Regions from separate parts of the Nonomuraea fuscirosea genome, predicted to be linked through region 2. Evidence: riboswitches for the same ligand, from Rfam matches in the RefSeq annotation. Region 2 holds a riboswitch; each other region holds the start of a gene.
The links. Region 2 has a riboswitch for cyclic di-AMP ahead of OIE67_RS28895 (C40 family peptidase). Riboswitches for the same ligand answer to the same signal wherever they lie in the genome.

Region 1: another riboswitch for cyclic di-AMP. It lies ahead of OIE67_RS26075 (CHAP domain-containing protein); the one in region 2 lies ahead of OIE67_RS28895 (C40 family peptidase).
Region 3: another riboswitch for cyclic di-AMP. It lies ahead of OIE67_RS05505 (coiled-coil domain-containing protein); the one in region 2 lies ahead of OIE67_RS28895 (C40 family peptidase).
Region 4: another riboswitch for cyclic di-AMP. It lies ahead of OIE67_RS45990 (C40 family peptidase); the one in region 2 lies ahead of OIE67_RS28895 (C40 family peptidase).

The regions. Positions count from the first base shown of each region.
Region 1 covers NZ_CP109074.1:5,702,317-5,706,479, reverse strand. The annotation lists gene OIE67_RS26085 (hypothetical protein) at 1-59, opposite strand, end outside; gene OIE67_RS26080 (hypothetical protein) at 157-621, shown strand; gene OIE67_RS26075 (CHAP domain-containing protein) at 1,152-1,853, opposite strand; cyclic di-AMP (ydaO/yuaA leader) riboswitch at 1,866-2,002, opposite strand; gene OIE67_RS26070 (Gfo/Idh/MocA family protein) at 2,120-3,073, opposite strand; gene OIE67_RS26065 (aldo/keto reductase) at 3,171-3,992, opposite strand; gene OIE67_RS26060 (hypothetical protein) at 4,091-4,163, shown strand, end outside.
Region 2 covers NZ_CP109074.1:6,330,961-6,335,123, forward strand. The annotation lists gene OIE67_RS28890 (gluzincin family metallopeptidase) at 1-775, opposite strand, end outside; gene OIE67_RS28895 (C40 family peptidase) at 1,031-1,552, opposite strand; cyclic di-AMP (ydaO/yuaA leader) riboswitch at 1,626-1,791, opposite strand; gene OIE67_RS28900 (C40 family peptidase) at 2,325-3,299, opposite strand; gene OIE67_RS28905 (NYN domain-containing protein) at 3,383-4,163, opposite strand, start outside.
Region 3 covers NZ_CP109074.1:1,226,375-1,230,537, forward strand. The annotation lists gene OIE67_RS05505 (coiled-coil domain-containing protein) at 688-1,644, opposite strand; cyclic di-AMP (ydaO/yuaA leader) riboswitch at 1,650-1,791, opposite strand; gene galT (galactose-1-phosphate uridylyltransferase) at 1,860-2,939, opposite strand; gene OIE67_RS05515 (DeoR/GlpR family DNA-binding transcription regulator) at 2,936-3,715, opposite strand; gene OIE67_RS55360 (50S ribosomal protein bL37) at 3,872-3,949, shown strand; gene OIE67_RS05520 (nucleoside/nucleotide kinase family protein) at 4,013-4,163, opposite strand, start outside.
Region 4 covers NZ_CP109074.1:10,017,898-10,022,060, forward strand. The annotation lists gene OIE67_RS45980 (RDD family protein) at 1-957, opposite strand, end outside; gene OIE67_RS45985 (amino-acid N-acetyltransferase) at 1,043-1,612, opposite strand; cyclic di-AMP (ydaO/yuaA leader) riboswitch at 1,893-2,042, shown strand; gene OIE67_RS45990 (C40 family peptidase) at 2,048-3,091, shown strand; gene OIE67_RS45995 (LuxR C-terminal-related transcriptional regulator) at 3,141-3,353, opposite strand; gene OIE67_RS46000 (hypothetical protein) at 3,786-3,950, opposite strand.

The sequences.
Region 1 (4,163 bases), 630 kb from region 2:
GCGGAAACCAGGAACAGTGCCGTCGCCATGGAGAACGCCGCGAGCACGCGCATCATCATGCCTTCATGACGTGCCGCGGACGTGATCGGTTCGACATGATGTGCGCTGGGAGCGATCGGTCGCGGAGGAGCGTCGTTGAGCAGGACAGTACCGGTGATGTTCGGGGACGCGATGTTCTGGGCTTATGACGTGGCGCTCGGGGTTCTCTTCGTCGAAGCGGCGCGGGTCTGTGCGGAGGCGCCGGCGGATCCCCGGCCCTCGTGGTGGCCGGAGCTGGAGCAGGATCTCCGCACCCATGCGTTGGCCGGCAGCAGTTGCGCGGTCCTGCTGGACGGCTTCGGCGAGGACCGGCGACAGGTACTCCTGAACTGCGTCGTGGAGGCGGCTCGCCGGATCGAGGCCCGTGGCGGCGTGCACCGAGCCGAAGTCGCGACCTGGCCCGAACTGGAGGAGAGCGCTCCCGGCTTCCTGCGCGGTGCGGAGCACATCGACGCGGCTCCGCTGGTTGAGCTGGCAGAGGCGCTGGTCGATCTGGCTGCCGGTACGCTCCCTCCCGCTCCGGCTGAGCGGCATTGGTACTACGGAACGCCGGCGGGCCGGATCGTGCAGGGCGGATCGTGATGGGCTGCGAATCGTGCCGGGCGGCGGACAGGCTTAGCTGCCCATGCGCTGGTCATGGCCATTTGTTGATGTTGACGACCGGCACGGCCGTGTTGTAGCGAACGGCCCGGCTTGCTGCCCGGCGGTTACGGCTCCAGTCGCTCGCCACTGGTCGTTTGTCGGATCGCCCCGCCCACGGGACCGCTCGTCTCGGATCTTGATCTACTTTTCGACAGATCCCCATGTCCAGGCGGCTGCTGCCTCACCTCTGTGGGCTGATCGTTTGCTTCATCTTCCGCCGACGGCTTTCGGAGTCGTCGGGTAACCGGGGTCGGCCGGGTTCCACGGCGAGCGGAGCGAGCGGGGGGTTGGGGGATCGAAAGGGGGCGGCAGCCCCCCTTGGGGGATGCCGCCTGGAACCTCGTGGCGCGAAGCGCCCCCTTGTGGAAGGCCTTGTAGTTTCCCCCGAAGCCCCCGCGCGGGCCCCGTACCCCGGAAAGGCGCGAGCGCGCGCCCCACAGTGGGGCGCGCGCTCGTGTCGGCGGGGTTTGTCAGGCGGCGTATTCCGGGTAGCCGTAGCCGACGACCTGCGACTTCGGACGGATGCGCTCCTCGACCTTGCCGTTGCCGGTGTTGCCTTCGATCGTGGAGATGGTGCCGTTCTGGTTGTCCTTCACGACGAAGCCGACGTGCTGGATGTCGCTGAGGGACTTGCCGCCCTTCCAGGAGAAGAAGACCACGGCGCCGGGCTTGGCTTCGCTGCCGAAGCGGTGGTTGGCCTTGAACCACTTGGCGTGGGCGACGGTGTAGGCGTCCCAGCCGACCTGCGGGCGGGCGCCGGTCTGCTCGCCGACCCAGGAGACGAACATCGAGCACCAGGCGGCGTTCAGGTACGCGTTGCGGTTGCCGCCGTCGCGGGCGACGGTTTCGGCGGCGCGCTGGGAGCTGGCGTACCACTGCTGGTACTTGGTGCCGCCGCCCGAGGAGTCCTCGGAGGTGCCGATCTGGGCCTTGGCCAGGGACAGGACCTGGTCGGCCGTGACGTTGACCTTGGTCTCCTCGCTCTTGCCGCCGGCCTCGTGGGCGGCGACGGCGGTGTCCGGGTGCCTGGCGGCGGTGGCCGCGGCTACTCCGGTGGCGGTGTCGGCGTTGGCCGCGATGGGGGCGCCGAGTGCGGAGGCCAGGATGGTGGCGCCCAGGAGGGCGCGGGTGATGCCGGTTTTGGGTGCAGCGGTAAGACGGTACTTGGCCATCGAGGGGGTTACTCCTTGCTTCCATGCCGCTTACCGGGTTAGCTGACGGGTTCGGGCGTGGAAGCTGCCCTACGGCACCGAGGTGCCGATTCACCCCAAGGACGTGGGTCCCCGGTTCCGTACGAAGACGGATTCAGCGGTCACAGGACGATCCTGTGATCTTTCGTGCGATGGTCAGACATAGCCGGACAAACCGGGCGTATGCCTCAAGGTGCCTCATAAGGTAATACATGAGGCAAGAGGATTACAAATCCATAAAAGCGCAGTCAGGTGAGTTGTCTACGCGCGTCGGCCAGAAGTCCCATCATGGCAAGGGATTCATCAAGCGGCATGATCGAGGATTCGGTCCTGCCATCGGCCGTGGCGGCGCGGACTTCGCGAAGCTCCCCGGCGTAACCGTTGTCCGCCGGATCGAGCACGTGCTCTTCCGGCTCCATGGAGGGCCCGGTGAGGAGGATCCGCTCCGGCGCCCAGAACGGCGCCGGGATGTCCGCCCGCATCCGGGTACCCACAACGCTGGCCATGTTCGGGTAATTCCCCAGCAAGGAGGCCGCCACGAGAGCGTGCCGTCCGCCGGGGTAGAGCAACGTCCCGGCCACCTCCGCGTCCACCCCGGTCGGGGCCAGGGAGCCGGTGACGTGCAGGCCCGAGGGCGTGCCGAGGAGCAGCTGAGCCAGGCTGAACGGGTAGATCCCCAGGTCGAGCAGGGCGCCGCCGCCCAGATCGGGCGCCCAGAGCCGATGGGCGGGATCGTACGGGGCGGCGAAGCCGAACGTGGCCTGCACCGAGCGGAGGTCGCCGAAGCGCGGATCGGCCGCGATCGACTGGATGAGGGGGTTGAACCGCATCCACATCGCTTCCATCAGGAACACGCCCGCCTCGCGCGCCAGTCGCACCATCTTCTCGGCGTCGTCCACGCTCGCCGCCAGCGGCTTCTCGCAGAGCACGGCCTTGCCGGCCGCGATGGCGGCCTCGGCCACCTGGAGGTGCTGGGCGTGCGGCGTGGCCACGTAGACGGCGTCGATCGCCGGATCGGCGCACAGCCGCTCGTAGGAGCCGTAGGCCGACTCCGCCCCCAGCGTGGCGGCCAGGGCCTGCGCTCTGGCCAGGTTCCGTGAACCGACGGCGCCGACCCGCATGCCCGGTTCGGCGGCGATGGCCGCCCCCACGGTACGCGCGATGCCGCCGGTCGCCGCTATTCCCCAGGTGAATTCTCGCACGCCGCAGATCGTACAGGAAAGGTAAAAAGATGGTTATGTGGGGATAAATCGGGACAGCCCCAATGTCTCTCCTGTCACAAAAGCGGTGAAGCGCCAATCACGTCACGTTGAACGTGTCCGGGTCAGGACCGATCCGCTGCCCCCTGTTCATCGCCCCGATGGCCGCCATCGTCTCCGTGTCGAGAATGAAGTCGAACACGTCGATGTTCTCCTTGATCCGCGCCGGCGTCACCGACTTCGGGATGACCACGTTCCCGAGCTGCAACTGCCAGCGCAGCACGATCTGCGCCGGCGTCCTGCCGCACTTCTCCGACAGCACCGTCAGCGCCGGGTCGGTCAGCAGACCCTTGCCCTGCCCCAGCGGGCTCCACGCCTCGGTGATCATGCCGTTGGCCTCGTGAAAAGCGCGTAGCTCGCGCTGCTGCAGGTACGGGTGCAGCTCGATCTGGTTGATGGCCGGCGTGATGTCGGTCTCCTCCATGAGCCGGGTGAGCGCGCCGACGGTGAAGTTCGACACGCCGATGGCCTTGGCGCGCCCGTCGCGGTAGATCCGCTCCATGGCCTTCCATGCCTCGACGTACTTGTCCTGCCGCGGCACCGGCCAGTGGATGAGGTAGAGGTCGATGTGGTCCAGCCCCAGCCGGGTCAGGCTCTCGTCGAAGGCGGCCTCGGCACGGCCGTGGTCGCCGTTCCACAGCTTGGTGGTGACGAACACCTTCTCGCGCGGCAGCCCGCTCGCGCGGACGGCCCGGCCCACCCCCTCCTCGTTGCCGTACGCGGCGGCCGTGTCGATGTGGCGGTAGCCGGCCTGGAGCGCGGTGGCGACCGCCTGCTCGGCCTCGTCGGCCGGCACCTGGAAGACGCCGTACCCCAGCTGCGGGATCTGCACGCCGTCCGTGTTGAGCAAGAGCGAGTTCATACTCCCCATTGTTCATGCCGCGTTCCGGCCGGCTTAAGCCGGCCGGGCTACCTTGAAGCGGTCGTGAACGGCCCATCACCCCGCTGGGAGGGCAAGGAGTGGTCGAACAGGCGTCGGCCTGGGTGGAGTCCCCGCTCCAGATGCTGTGCGCCGTCGAGGCCCACCACGCCG
Region 2 (4,163 bases):
GTGCGGCGAGCGCCCGGTCGGCTCCGGAGGCCCTGGCCGCACGGTAGAGCCTCACCAGGGTCTCCTCACCGAACCGGCCGGCGAGGAAGCGACACGCCAGCCACGCCTCCTGGTACGCCCGCGCCGGCCGCGCCGGGTCCCGATCGTCCATCGCGAAGTCAGCGGGGCCTGGCAGTGCGTCCGGCAGGCGTCCGGCCCGTACCTCGGCGGCGAGTTCTGCGGCGACGGTCATCACGGGCAGCCCGGCGTCGCGGTAGCCCACGTAGTCGGCGAACCCTTCGTACAGCCAGACGGGGAGGCCGTCCGTGCCCGCCACGACGTGGGTGAGCTCATGGGCGAGCACCACGTCCTTACCCGTGGGGGTGAGGGTGGCGAAGAGCTCGGGAACGATGATCACGCGCCCGCCGTCGGCCAGCGCGGCCAGCCCGTCGGCCCGGGCCACGCGCGCCAGGCGGGCGGCCTCCTGGGCGGATTCCGGCACGATCACCAGCGGGCGCACGGGTCTGCCGAGCACCAGGCCCACTCTGAGCCCGGCCCTGTCGGCCCGAGCCGCCATCTCCTCCAGCCCGCCGCCATCGCTGCCGTCGCGGCCGTCGTCACCACTGCCGTGGCCCACGATCGTGGCGTGCCGTCCGCGGCGGATCACCGTGTCGCGGCCCGGCCAGAGGTCGCGGGCCTCCGGGGGAAGGATCGGGGAGTCGGGGAGCGGCGCGCCGCCGGAGGCGAGGAGCAGCAGGCCGGCCACCACGGCTCGTCGGCTCACCTGCTCGGACACGAAGCCCGATCGTAGCCGGACCCGCACGGGCTTCATCCCGGCCGGGCCGCACCGGCGTTCCGGATGCCGGCGTGCCGTGGGGTGACCCCGGACGGGCGGGGAGCCCGACGGGGTGGCTCCGGACGAGTGGGGAGCCCTGTGGAGTGGCTCCGGGCGGGTGGGGAGCCCAGCGGGGTGGCTCCGTGGGGATGGTCTGGACGTGCGAGAGCCCCGTCCGGGTCCGGGAAAGTCTCCGTGGATCCGGGCGGGGCTTCTTCACATGCCGGGACGGACCGCGCCGACGAATGACGACCTGCGCCAACCGCCCAGCTTGTCGATGCGCACCCGTTCGCCTGTCCGAGGCGAGTGGATCATCTTGCCCTTGCCGACGTACATGCCGACGTGACCGAGCCCGCTGAAGAACATGAGATCACCGGGCTTCAGGTGCCGCCAGGAGATCTTGTTCCTGATGCGGGCGAACTGGCTGCTCGCCACCCGCGGGAGCTTCACCCCGGCTCGTTTCCAGGCGAACTGGACGAGACCGGAGCAGTCAAACGAACCAGGACCTGTGGCTCCGTACCGATACGGGTCACCGATCTGGTTCTTGGCCACGGCGACGGCCTTGCGGGCCTTCGCTTGCTGCCGAGCGACCTTGGCTGCCCTTCGCTGGGCGGCCGTGACCTTCTTCGAGGTCTTAGCGGTGGTTTCCGCTTTCACCGTCGTGACGGTCGATTCGCTCGTCGTCTCCGCCTGAGCCGTTGGGGCATGGAGGATGGCACCTCCGGCCGTCACGGTCATGGTGAGCGCTACGCCACTCAGGGCAAGGCGGGACAGACGGGGGTTCTGCAGGGAGCTGGACAGGATTTCTCCTTGTGTCTTCCACGAACGCCTACCGGGTTAGCTGACGGATTCGGGCCTGGAAGTCGCCCTACGGCGCGATACGCGCGCCGATTCACCCCTGATCCCTGGGGAAACGTGGGATCGCTGGGTCCCCGGCTCCGTGCCTCCTGGCTGCACGGATTCGGCAGGTCGAAGCCCCGATGAACATGGGGATATCGGGGGACGACCGGCGGATCTCTATCTGTCTCACATCGGGAGGGGACCGATGCGGGTTCGCGGCGCCATGGCTTGTGCACCGCGACGACGCCAGAAGCTACGCGCAAAGTTCAAGGATCGGCAAAGCGTGAGCCTGGCTGTAAAGATCAGACAGAGGACCTTGTCAGATTCGAAACCCCTGCTGGAACACCAGGTTCTGTTATGGAAATGTGACCCTGCTCACACTTGCGCGAACACAAGATTGTCAGGTCCCAATTGTCGCTTATGTCACAGATTTCACGCCTAAATCATGCGTTCTCCACCTGGGAGCGCTCCCGAGGCTTGTGACCGCCTTGCGGGAGAGCACGGGAAATATCCGCATATGTACGGCAGGAACCGTAGGCATCGCAGCAGATCAAGAAAGACTTTCACTGCACGAAGCCGTCGTTGAAACGATGATCCATAGTAACGGAAGGCAGAAAAAAGGTCCCGCCGGAAGCCGCGAACGGCGAGACGGCGGGACCGGAAACCAGCGTTACGGGCGGACGGCCCCCACCAGGGTGCTGCCGTACGCCGAGAGCTTGACCACCTTGACGACGTCGCCCGTCTGCGGCGCGTGCACGATCTGCCCGTTGCCCGCGTACATGCTGACGTGCCCCAGCCCCGCGCTGAAGATGAGGTCACCGGGCTGCAGCGACTTGATGTCCACCTTGCGGCTGGCGCCCCACGACCACTGCTGCCACGTCGTCCGGGGCAGCGAGACCCCGGCCGCCCGCCAGGCCGCCTGGGTCAGCCCTGAGCAGTCGTACGCGCCCGGGCCCGTGCCGCCGAACCGGTAGGGCTTGCCCACCTGCGCGAACGCGAACCGCAGGGCCGCCGCCGCGCTGCCCGAGGCGGGGCCGGTGTACTTGAGGCCCACGCTGTTGGGGTTGCCCGGATTGTAGGCGCCCAGCTTCTCCAGCAGTTTCTTCTGATCCTTGATCAGCTTCAGGATCTCCGAGCGTTCTTTCTCGACCGCGTCGCGTTCCTTGTCGGCGTCCTGCAGCGCCTTCTGCGCCTTGCCGCGCTCGACCTTCAGGCCCCGGTTCTCCCGGTCGAAGGCCGCCAACTTCTCGGCCTTCTCCTGCGAGACCTGCCCGGCCAGGGCCAGCCCGGCGAGCATGTCCTGCGGGTCGGGAGAGCCGAAGATACCGGGCCATGAGGTGACGTCGTTGCCGGCCTGGTAACTGGAGACCGCCATGCCGACGACCTCCGCCCGCAGGTCCGCGACCGTCGCGAGCTTGCGCTTGTAGCTCGTGTTCAGCTCGCCGTACGTGGACCTGGCCTTCTTGTAGCGCTCGGTCGCCGTGTTGTAGCGGTCGACGACCTTGTCGGCCTTGTCGTTGAGCTTGTCGAGCTTGGCCTTCGCCTGCGCGAGCGTGGGCTTGGGGTCAGCTGTGGCCGCCCCCATGGGGATCAGCATCAGCCCGAACGCGAGACCCGTGGCCACCGGCACCCGGCCAAACCTCACTGTGTCGCCTCCCAGGGATTATATCTGGGGCGAAATAGTACAGAAGTGGCGGGTGTGGTTCACCAAAACCGCCATTTCGTAACTTAGGCGCGACCGAGCCTGCGCAGCAGCAAACCTGACGGAACGGGTCTGGCGCCCATCCGCCTGACAGACTCGGCGACTTCGCGGTCCGACGACACCACGGCCATGGCCCGGCCCGGCGGTTCGGCGCGGACGAGCTGGCGGATGAGGTCGTCGGCGATCTCCCCCGGCGCGCTGAACAGCACCCGCACCCCGCGAGGGGCCGTCACCTGCACGGGGGCGTTCAGCTCCGCCCCGTCGAACACCACGGTCACCTCGACCCTGGTCTGCGCCACCAGCCCGCCGAGCCCGGTCATGAGCCGGTTGCGCTGGTCGGCCAGGGTGAGGGTGCCGTAGCCGGTTTTGGTGACGTTGTAGCCGTCGATGATCAGGTGCACCTGGGGCAGGGCCAGCAGCTGGTCGAGCAGCTGCGGGTCATCGTCGGCCAGGGCCCGCGCGGGGACGCCGCGCACACCGGGGCGCTCGCCGGTGACCGCGGCGACAGAGTCGGCCGGCCGGCTGATCGTGGTGGGCAGGGCCAGCTCGCGGCGCAGCCCGGCCGAGGCGTCCTGCAGCGCGTCGAGCAGCACCCGTACGCGGGCGTCCTCGATGCTCCTGCCCTCGCGGGCGGCCCGGCGTGAGGCTTCGAGCTGCTTCTCCACGTCGGCCAGCCGCTCGCGCAGCCGGCGCAGCTCGGACTCGCCCGCGCTGCCGGCGGCGGTGGCGGCGTGCCTGGCCTCCTCGGCGGCCTGCTCCATCTCCTCGGCTCGGCGCACCGCGCCCTTCGCGCGCTCGCGGGCGTCG
Region 3 (4,163 bases), 5.1 Mb from region 2:
CCTCTAAGTTGGAGAGGGCGGCCTGGGCGTTGTTCGTCGCGAGAATGGCCTCGCGCAGCGGCATCAGTGTCCCTGCGATGCTCCCGTCAGGCCCCGTGAGCAGGGTGTCCACGCGGACGGCGAGCATGCAACCGAAGCGCGCCGGAACATCACCGATGCCGGTGTGCCGACCACGGTCGCGCCGACCACAGATCGCGCAGGACACCTCGGGTGCCTGATAGCACGCAGGGCAGATGTCAGGGCTGATGTCAGTGGCTTTCAGCGCGACACGGCGGGATCGTCCGCAGACCCCGCAGGGGCGACGAGGACGTGCATAGCACCGGGAGCAGAGGACGCGGTTGGTGTCGCTGCGGCCGTCCGGAACCACGACGGGCGGCGCCGGCTCGCCGCAGTCGGAGCAGGTTACCTTTGCCGTGAATGCCGCGAACCGCCGCACCAGATCCACCCGCGTCTTGATCGTCGAGGCCGCCGGCAGCCGCGCCCGCTGCTGCCGCTCCCACTCCGTCAGCATCCCGGTGAACACCGCGTCCTGCGGGTGCAACGGCACCACGACACCGTCCACGAGCACCAGGTGTGCGGCACCCTCCACTGAGACCCGTTGGAGTGCGTCACCCTGCAGACCGACGACCGGCTAAAACGCCTTCTTCAAGAGCGCGAATAGCTCATCAGATGCTATTCGTCCCCTTTTCAGTTCATCGAGATGTGCACGTGGTCGTAGTGGTTCTCGGTGATGCTGCCGCGGTCGGACATTGTGCGCCAGCCCGATCCCTGGTTGATCCGCTGCTTCCAGATCACGTACTTGACGCCCAGCTTGCCCTTGTTCGCCAGCGCCCAGTCCGCGAGCCGGTCGCCGAGGGCGTTGTTGGCGGCCGACGGCATCGAGCCGCCCGTGCTCATCATGAAGTCGCAGGCCCGGCCCAGTGGGTGCTCGCCGCTGGAGCCCGCGCGGAAGCAGCCGACGGAGAACGGCAGCGCGAAGTTCTTCGCCACCTGCTCCTTCATCAGCTGGGTACGCGGGGTGATGTGCTCGGCGCCGGACGGCAACTGGGGCGCCCACGAGCCGTCGGAGTTGCGGCCCGACCCGAACGGCACCAGGTCCTTGAGCTTGTCCTCGATGTCGTCGATGAGGTCCTCGGCGTCGTCGCGCTGCTCGTCCACCGCGGCCGCGTCGGTCTTGATCTTGGTCGCCAGCGCGGCGGCCTCCTTGCTCGCCTTCACTTTGTCGTCCTTGGCCTTGGCCACGCTCTGCACGATCGCCTGCTGCTCGGCCGTCAGCTGTTCGAGCATGGCGGCGCTGCTGCCGTTCTCGGGGGTCAGGAAGACGGGCAGCGACGGATCGGCGTTCTGGTAGCGCAGGCGGGCGATCTCGGCGACCCGCTGCTGGGCCGTGACCAGCGTCTGCTCGGCGGCGGCCACCCTGGCCTTGGCCGCCTCGGCGGCCTGCTGGGCCTTGGCCAGCTCGACGCGCTTGAGATTGTACTTCTCGATGAGCTTGTCGACCTTGGTGTTGAGCTGTTTGAGCTGCGCCCGGAGCTTCGCCTCCGAGGGTTTGGGGGCCGCGGACGCCGGCATCGCCGGCATGACGGCGACGGCGGCGGCGGTGATCAGACCGATGGCAAGAGTCGCGGGGGACGAAGCCGCCACGTAGGTGTTCCTCTCCCTCTGCCGGCCGGGTTAGCTGACGGGTTCGGGCATGGGAGTGCGCCCTACCACCGAAGCGGATTCACCCCAGGTGCGGTTTCGGGTCCCCGGCTCCCGGGCCACGCGCCCGGGATTAGGCAAGCTACGGCTGTTGTGGCCGGTGCTTATGGGGATATTAGTGGTAGATCACGAGTCATGCGACCTTAAGCAGAAATCAATTAGTGATCTACCTGTGACCGAAGCATGAGCGCCGCCTCCTCCGGCAGCACGTCGTTGACGAAGGCGCCCATCGCCGACTCCGAGCCGGCCAGGAACTTCAGCTTGTTCGGCGCCCGCCGGATGCTGAACAGCTCCAGGTGCAGGTACGCCAGCTCCCTGTCCTGGCGTACGGGCGCCTGGTGCCAGGCCGAGATGTACGGCATCACCACGCCGAACAGCCCGTCGAAGGCCCGCAGCACCGAGGTGTAGAGGGGGGCGAACGCCGCCCGCTCCTCCTCCGTGAGCGCCGCCAGATCGGGCACCTGCCGGTGCGGATACACGTGCACCTCGAACGGCCAGCGGGCGGCGGCCGGCACGAAAGCCGTCCACAGCTCGTTGGCGGCCACCACCCGAGTCCCCGCCTCCCGCTCGGCGGCCAGCACGTCGGCGAAGAGGTTGCCCGGCCCCCGATGGCGGGCAGCCGCGCCGAGTTGCAGCTTGGTCTTGGGCGTGACGTACGGGTAGGCGTAGATCTGGCCGTGCGGATGCGCGAGCGTGATGCCGATCTCCTCGCCCCGGTTCTCGAAACAGAAGACCTGCTCCACGCCCTCGATCCCGGACAGCTCGGCCGTGCGGTCGGCCCACGCCTCCATGACCAGCTCCACCTGGGCGTCGGAGAGCCGGGAGAAGGAGGAGGAGTGGTCGGAGGTGAAGCACACCACCTCACACCTCCCCACACCCGGACGGACCTCACTCAGCCCGCCCACTTCCTGATAAGTCCCGAAATTTGTGGAGAAAGAGGGGAAGCGGTTCTCGAACACCACCACGTCGTAGTCGTACGACGGGATCTCCGTCGACCGCTCGTCCGTCGACGGGCACAGCGGGCACTCGGACGCGCCGCCGGTCGGCAGGAACGTCCGCGTCTGCCGGTGCCCGGCGACCGCGATCCACTCCTCGGTCAGCGGGTCGTAGCGCAACTCGGAGGCCACCGGCCGGGGGTCGAGCGGCCGCCGGTCGATCGCGCTCCTGTCGGCGTCGTCGCGCCGGTCGAAGTAGATCAGCTCTCGGCCGTCGGCCAGGTGGGTGATGGTGCGCTTCACTGCGAGCCCTCCGCGATGATCAATTGCCCGGCCCGTTCGGCCAGGTCCGTGCGTGCGTCCTCGGGCAGCCCCGCGTCGCTGATGACCACGTGGGCCTCGCTCAGCTCGGCGATGGTGCTGATGCCGACCGTGTTCCACTTCGTGTGGTCGGCCGGGACGACCAGCCGGGTCGCCGCCGTCACCAGCTCCCTGTCGGTCTCCGACTCCAGCAGGTTGGGCGTGGTGAACCCGGCCCGCACGCTCATCCCGTGCACGCCGAGGAAGAGCGTGTCCACGTGCAGCCGCCGGATCGCCGCCACCGCGACCGGCCCCACCAGCGCGTCGGACGGCGTACGCACCCCGCCGGTCAGCACCACGGTGCGATCGGCGCGCGGGTTGCGGTGGAAGACCTCCGCGACCGGGATCGAATTGGTGATCACGGTCAGGTCGGGCACGCCGATCAGATGATGGGCCAGCGCCCACGTGGTCGTCCCCGCCGACAGCGCCACGGCCGTGCCGGGCCGGACGAGGCCCGCCGCCTGCCGCGCGATGGCCTCCTTCTCTTGCTGCTGGCGGGCGGACTTGGCGGTGAAGCCCGGCTCCTCGGTCGATCCGGGGCCGAGCGCGGTCGCGCCGCCGTGCACCTTCTCCAGGAGCCCGCGTTCGGCGAGCACCTCCAGGTCCCGGCGGATCGTCATGTCGGAGACGCCGAGCTCGCGTACGAGATCGGCCACCCGGACGCCGCCGTGGCTGCGCACGCGTTCGAGAATCGCCTGCTGACGCTGCTGTGCGAGCACGCCCGCTCCTTCCAACAGATTCCACCAAATTATGACACGGAATTGTTGGGGAATGTTAGTTCGCCGGGACCACTTGCGCTGGTCAGCGCGGGGAGAGACGTTGGGAACTCATGCCCGTACCGGATCACCCGTTCTCGATCACCGGGAGGCGAGCTCATGGCCAGGCGCGCACGCAAGGGCAAGGCACGCAAGAAGAAGAAGGCGAACCACGGCAAGCGCCCTACCGCGCGATGACGGCCGGGTGGCCGCCGACCTTCCCCTTCCGAGGCGGCCACCACGGCTCTTCCCGGTGGCTGATCAGGTTCCGGCCGCGTTTTCGACCAGGACGGCCGGCCGCCGCGGATGATCGGCCCGTACGACTACGTCCGCCGTCTCCTGCGGCCGCACCTCCCGCTCGTAGCGCCGGTAGGCGGGCAGCCGCCACCTCTCGTCCTCGGGCGTGCCGCGT
Region 4 (4,163 bases), 3.7 Mb from region 2:
CGGAGCGCCGGGCGGCTGGACGCCGACCGGCTGGCCGTAGGGCTGCCCGTAGCCGGGCTGCCCGTACTGCTGCGGCTGACCGTAGCCCTGCTGGCCGTAGGCCTGCTGCTGGTCGTAGCCCTGGCCGTAGCCGGGCTGCGACTGCTGCTGCTGACCGTAGCCCTGCTGACCGTAAGCCTGCTGCTGGTCGTAACCCTGCTGCCCGTACTGGGCCTGCTGGCCGTAGTCGGGCTGGGACTGCTGCTGCTGCCCGTAACCCTGCTGCTGGCCGTAGCCCTGCTGCTGGCCGTACTGGTCCTGGCCGGACTGGGGCTGCTGGCCGTACTGCGGCTGCTGACCCGACTGGGGCTGCTGGCCGTAGCCCTGCTGCCCGTACTGCGCCTGCTGGCCGTAGTCGGGCTGGGACTGCTGCTGCTGTCCATAGCCCTGCTGCTGACCGTACTGGTCCTGCTGGCCGTAGCCGGGCTGCGACTGCTGCTGCTGACCGTACTGCGGCTGCTGACCCGACTGGGGCTGCTGGCCGTAGCCCTGCTGCCCGTACTGCGCCTGCTGGCCGTAGTCGGGCTGGGACTGCTGCTGCTGTCCATAGCCCTGCTGCTGCCCGTAGCCCTGCTGCTGACCGTACTGGTCCTGCTGGCCGTAGCCGGGCTGCGACTGCTGCTGCTGTCCATAACCCTGCTGCTGACCGTGCTGGGGCTGCTGCTGGCCGTATTGCTGTTGCTGGCCGTAGCCCTGCTGGCCGTAGCCGGGCTGGGACTGCTGCTGCTGTCCGTAGCCCTGCTGCTGACCGTACTGGGGCTGCTGCCCGTAGGCGTCGTCCGCCCGGTAGCCGACCACAGTGACGTCGGGATCGGGCTCGCCGGGATGGCGGCCCGAGTTCTGCTGCCCGTAAGGGGTGCCGGGGGCAGAGTTTTCTCCGGAGTCGTCCTGTGGATACGGCGGCTGTCCGGTGCTCACCGTGTCACCTCGCTTCGAGTGCGCATGTGGCACGTGTCAGGACACATGCCTGTGCTGCCCAACGTATCGACATAGGTATCAACAATCACCTTTCCATCTGGTCAAGGTCCGCGTCACCCGATGTCAGATGGAGCAGCATGCGGGTGTTGCCCAGGGTGTTCGGTTTGACGTGTTCCAGGTCGAGGAACTCCGCCACGCCCTCGTCGTAGGAGGCGAGAAGTTCGGCGTACACCTCGGGTGAGACGGGGGTGCCCTGAATCGGGCGAAACCCGAGTCTCGCGAAGAAATCGACCTCAAAAGTTAGACAGAATACACGCCGCAGACCCAGATCCGTCGCCTGCTGTATCAGCGCCGAGACGATCCGGTGGCCGACGCCCATGCCCCGGCACTCGGGATCCACGGCCACGGTGCGGACCTCGGCGAGGTCCTCCCACAGCACGTGGAGCGCGCCACAGCCGACCACCTGCCCGCCCCGCTCGGCGACCCAGAACTCCTGCACGTCTTCGTACAGGGTCACCGTGGCCTTCTCCAGGAGCCGCGAGCCCGCGCCCGCGTAGGTGTCCACCAGCCTCCTGACCGCGCGCACGTCCGGCGTGCGGGCACGCCGGACCACCACCGCGGTCTCGGGCATCGTCAGTTCGGCCACCTGCTCCATGGCTCTCCAGAGTACAGATGTCATTACGGCTCGGCCCTAACTGCCATGTCCCGGCCCATCCTGTTACATGGGCCGGTCATATGGGCGCGCCCCTGGCGCCGGCCCCGCGGGCGCGGCGGAAGCAAGGGCAAAGGGGACATAAAGTCGCTTCTGTACGAGGGGGCACGAGATCACCTTGTGACCCTTCGGTTGTGAAACCTCTACAGACTCGGCAGTTCTGGTTGAGCACGAACCCGGAGTGCATTAGTGTCCTGCGACGATGTCCCCCACGTGTCGCAACGTGAGAGACACGCCCAATTCCCGCGAGGGAAGCCGGGGACCCGCCGGTGACGACCCCCATCGTCACCACTGGGGTGAATCCGAATCGTTCGGTAGGGCTGCTCCGGCCCGAACCCGTCAGCTAACCCGGTAGGCGTCCATGAGAGGAGCTGGTTGGTGAAGCGCACGCACCACGGTGGGGGGAAGACGGCGGGCAAGCACGCCCGCCCTCCGGAACGGTCTCGGCGGCCGCACCGCTTCGGTGTGGTGAGTGTCACGATCGCCGCGTTCCTCATCGCGATCCCCGTCGGTTCCGCGTCCGCCGATCCCAAACCCTCGCTCAAGGAGCTGGCCAAGCGGGTCGAGAAGATGCACACCGAGATCGAGACGCTGAGCGAGCAGTACAACGGCCAGCGGGAGAAGCTCAAGACCGCCAAGAAGGCCGCTGAGGCCGCGAAGAAGACCCTGGCCACCAGTGAGGCCGATCTCGCCGCCAAGCGGGCCAAGGCCGCCATGCTCGCCGAGAACGCCTACATCACGGGCGGCCTGGGCCGGGTGCTGGCCTTCACCACCTCCAAGGACCCCGACACCTTCCTCGACCGCGCCGCCACCACGTACGTGCTGGAGCAGCAGCAGGGCGAGGCGGTCAACGCCGTCACCAAGGCCAGGGCGGCCGCCGAGCGGGCCAGGGCCGGCGCCAAGTCCCGCATCGACGAGGTCGAGCAGCTCGTCGACGAGCTGGGCGGCAAGCGCGACAAGATCACCAAGCTGGTCACCAAGGTCGAGAGCAACCTGTTCAGCCGGGCGCTGGGCGAGGCCGGACGGCCCGGCACCCGCGCCACGCGCGTGGACCTGCCGATCGTCGGCGCCGGCAAGGCGGCCCAGGCCGCCCGCTGGGCGCTCACGCAGCAGCTCAAGCCGTACGTCTGGGGCGCCGAGGGGCCGAGCTCCTACGACTGCTCCGGCCTCGTCATGGCCGCCTACCAGAAGGTGGGCATCTCACTGCCGCACTACACCGGCAGCCAGTGGACGGCGGGCCGGCACGTCACCCGTTCGGAGATGCGCGTCGGCGACCTGGTCTTCTTCTACGGCGACCTGCACCACGTCGGCATCTACCTGGGCGGCGGCATGATGGTGCACGCGCCGCGGACCGGCGACGTGGTGCGCATCGCCTCGCTCGCCAACCGGCCGTTCGCCGGCGCCGTACGCATCGCCGACTGAGCCCGTACCCACGCCCGTACCCGCCGCCGCGGGCGCCCCTCGCCCGTCGCTAGATCAACTGGCGGCGGGCCGCCCAGGCGACCGCCTCGATCGCCGTGGCCACGCCGATGCGGTCGCAGATACCCCGTAATCTTCGGCGTACCGTACGGCCACTGATGTCAAGACGTCTGCCCACCCGGTCGACCGTGACTCCCTTGGCCAGCTCCGCCAGCAACGCAAGGTCGGCATGGCTCAACTCAACGCCTTCCGTGAGCAAATCCATCGGGAGCCCTCCCCCCCAACAGCTGAACTTGGGCCTCTCAAGCGGGCCGAAGTCGCTCCTCGCAGACGGTAAACGCATCCTGGAAAGGTCGTCAAGCATGACAATCCGCGCTCTTGACGAGCGCTATTGACATGATCCGATATATATGACGCACTCGCGATATGTCGCCAATGATCGTCGTACGATGAACGACGTCATCGAGCCTTCCGGCAGGCCGGGATCCGGCAATGACGAACGCGGCGGACGCGCTGGGTTTTGCTCCATTCGACCGCGAATTTCTGCGTGATCCTTATCCCCGTCTCCACGAGACGCGCGCGCGGGCCACGTCGTTCCGCACGCGTGGCGGGATCACTCGCAGCCACCACGCGCGACCCTGGTCCGCGATCCCGGCTCCGGCCGCGGCGCCGCGCCCGTGGAGAACGCAGCCGCAGGTCAGCAGGCCGTGTCCGTCCTGTGGACGGACCCGTCCGACCACACCGGGCTGCCCGCCCCGGCGAGCAGGGCGTTCACTCCCCGCATGTTCCAGCGCCCGCGCCCGCGCGTCGAGACCGCCACCGCCGGCCCGATCGTCGCGCCGCCCGGCGGGAGCGGCCTCATGTCCGCTCCGGCCCGGCCACTTCCGGTCATGGTGATCAGCGAGGGGCCCGAGGCGCCCCAGGAGGACCACGGACGCTGCCGCGGCTGGAGTGAGATCCTGGCGCGCAGCCTTGACCCGATGCTTACAGCGGAGCTCGGATCGGAAACCGGGCAGGCCCAAAGGGAGTTTCGCGACCACTTCCGCGAGCTCGCCGCACTCCGCCGCGAGCGCCC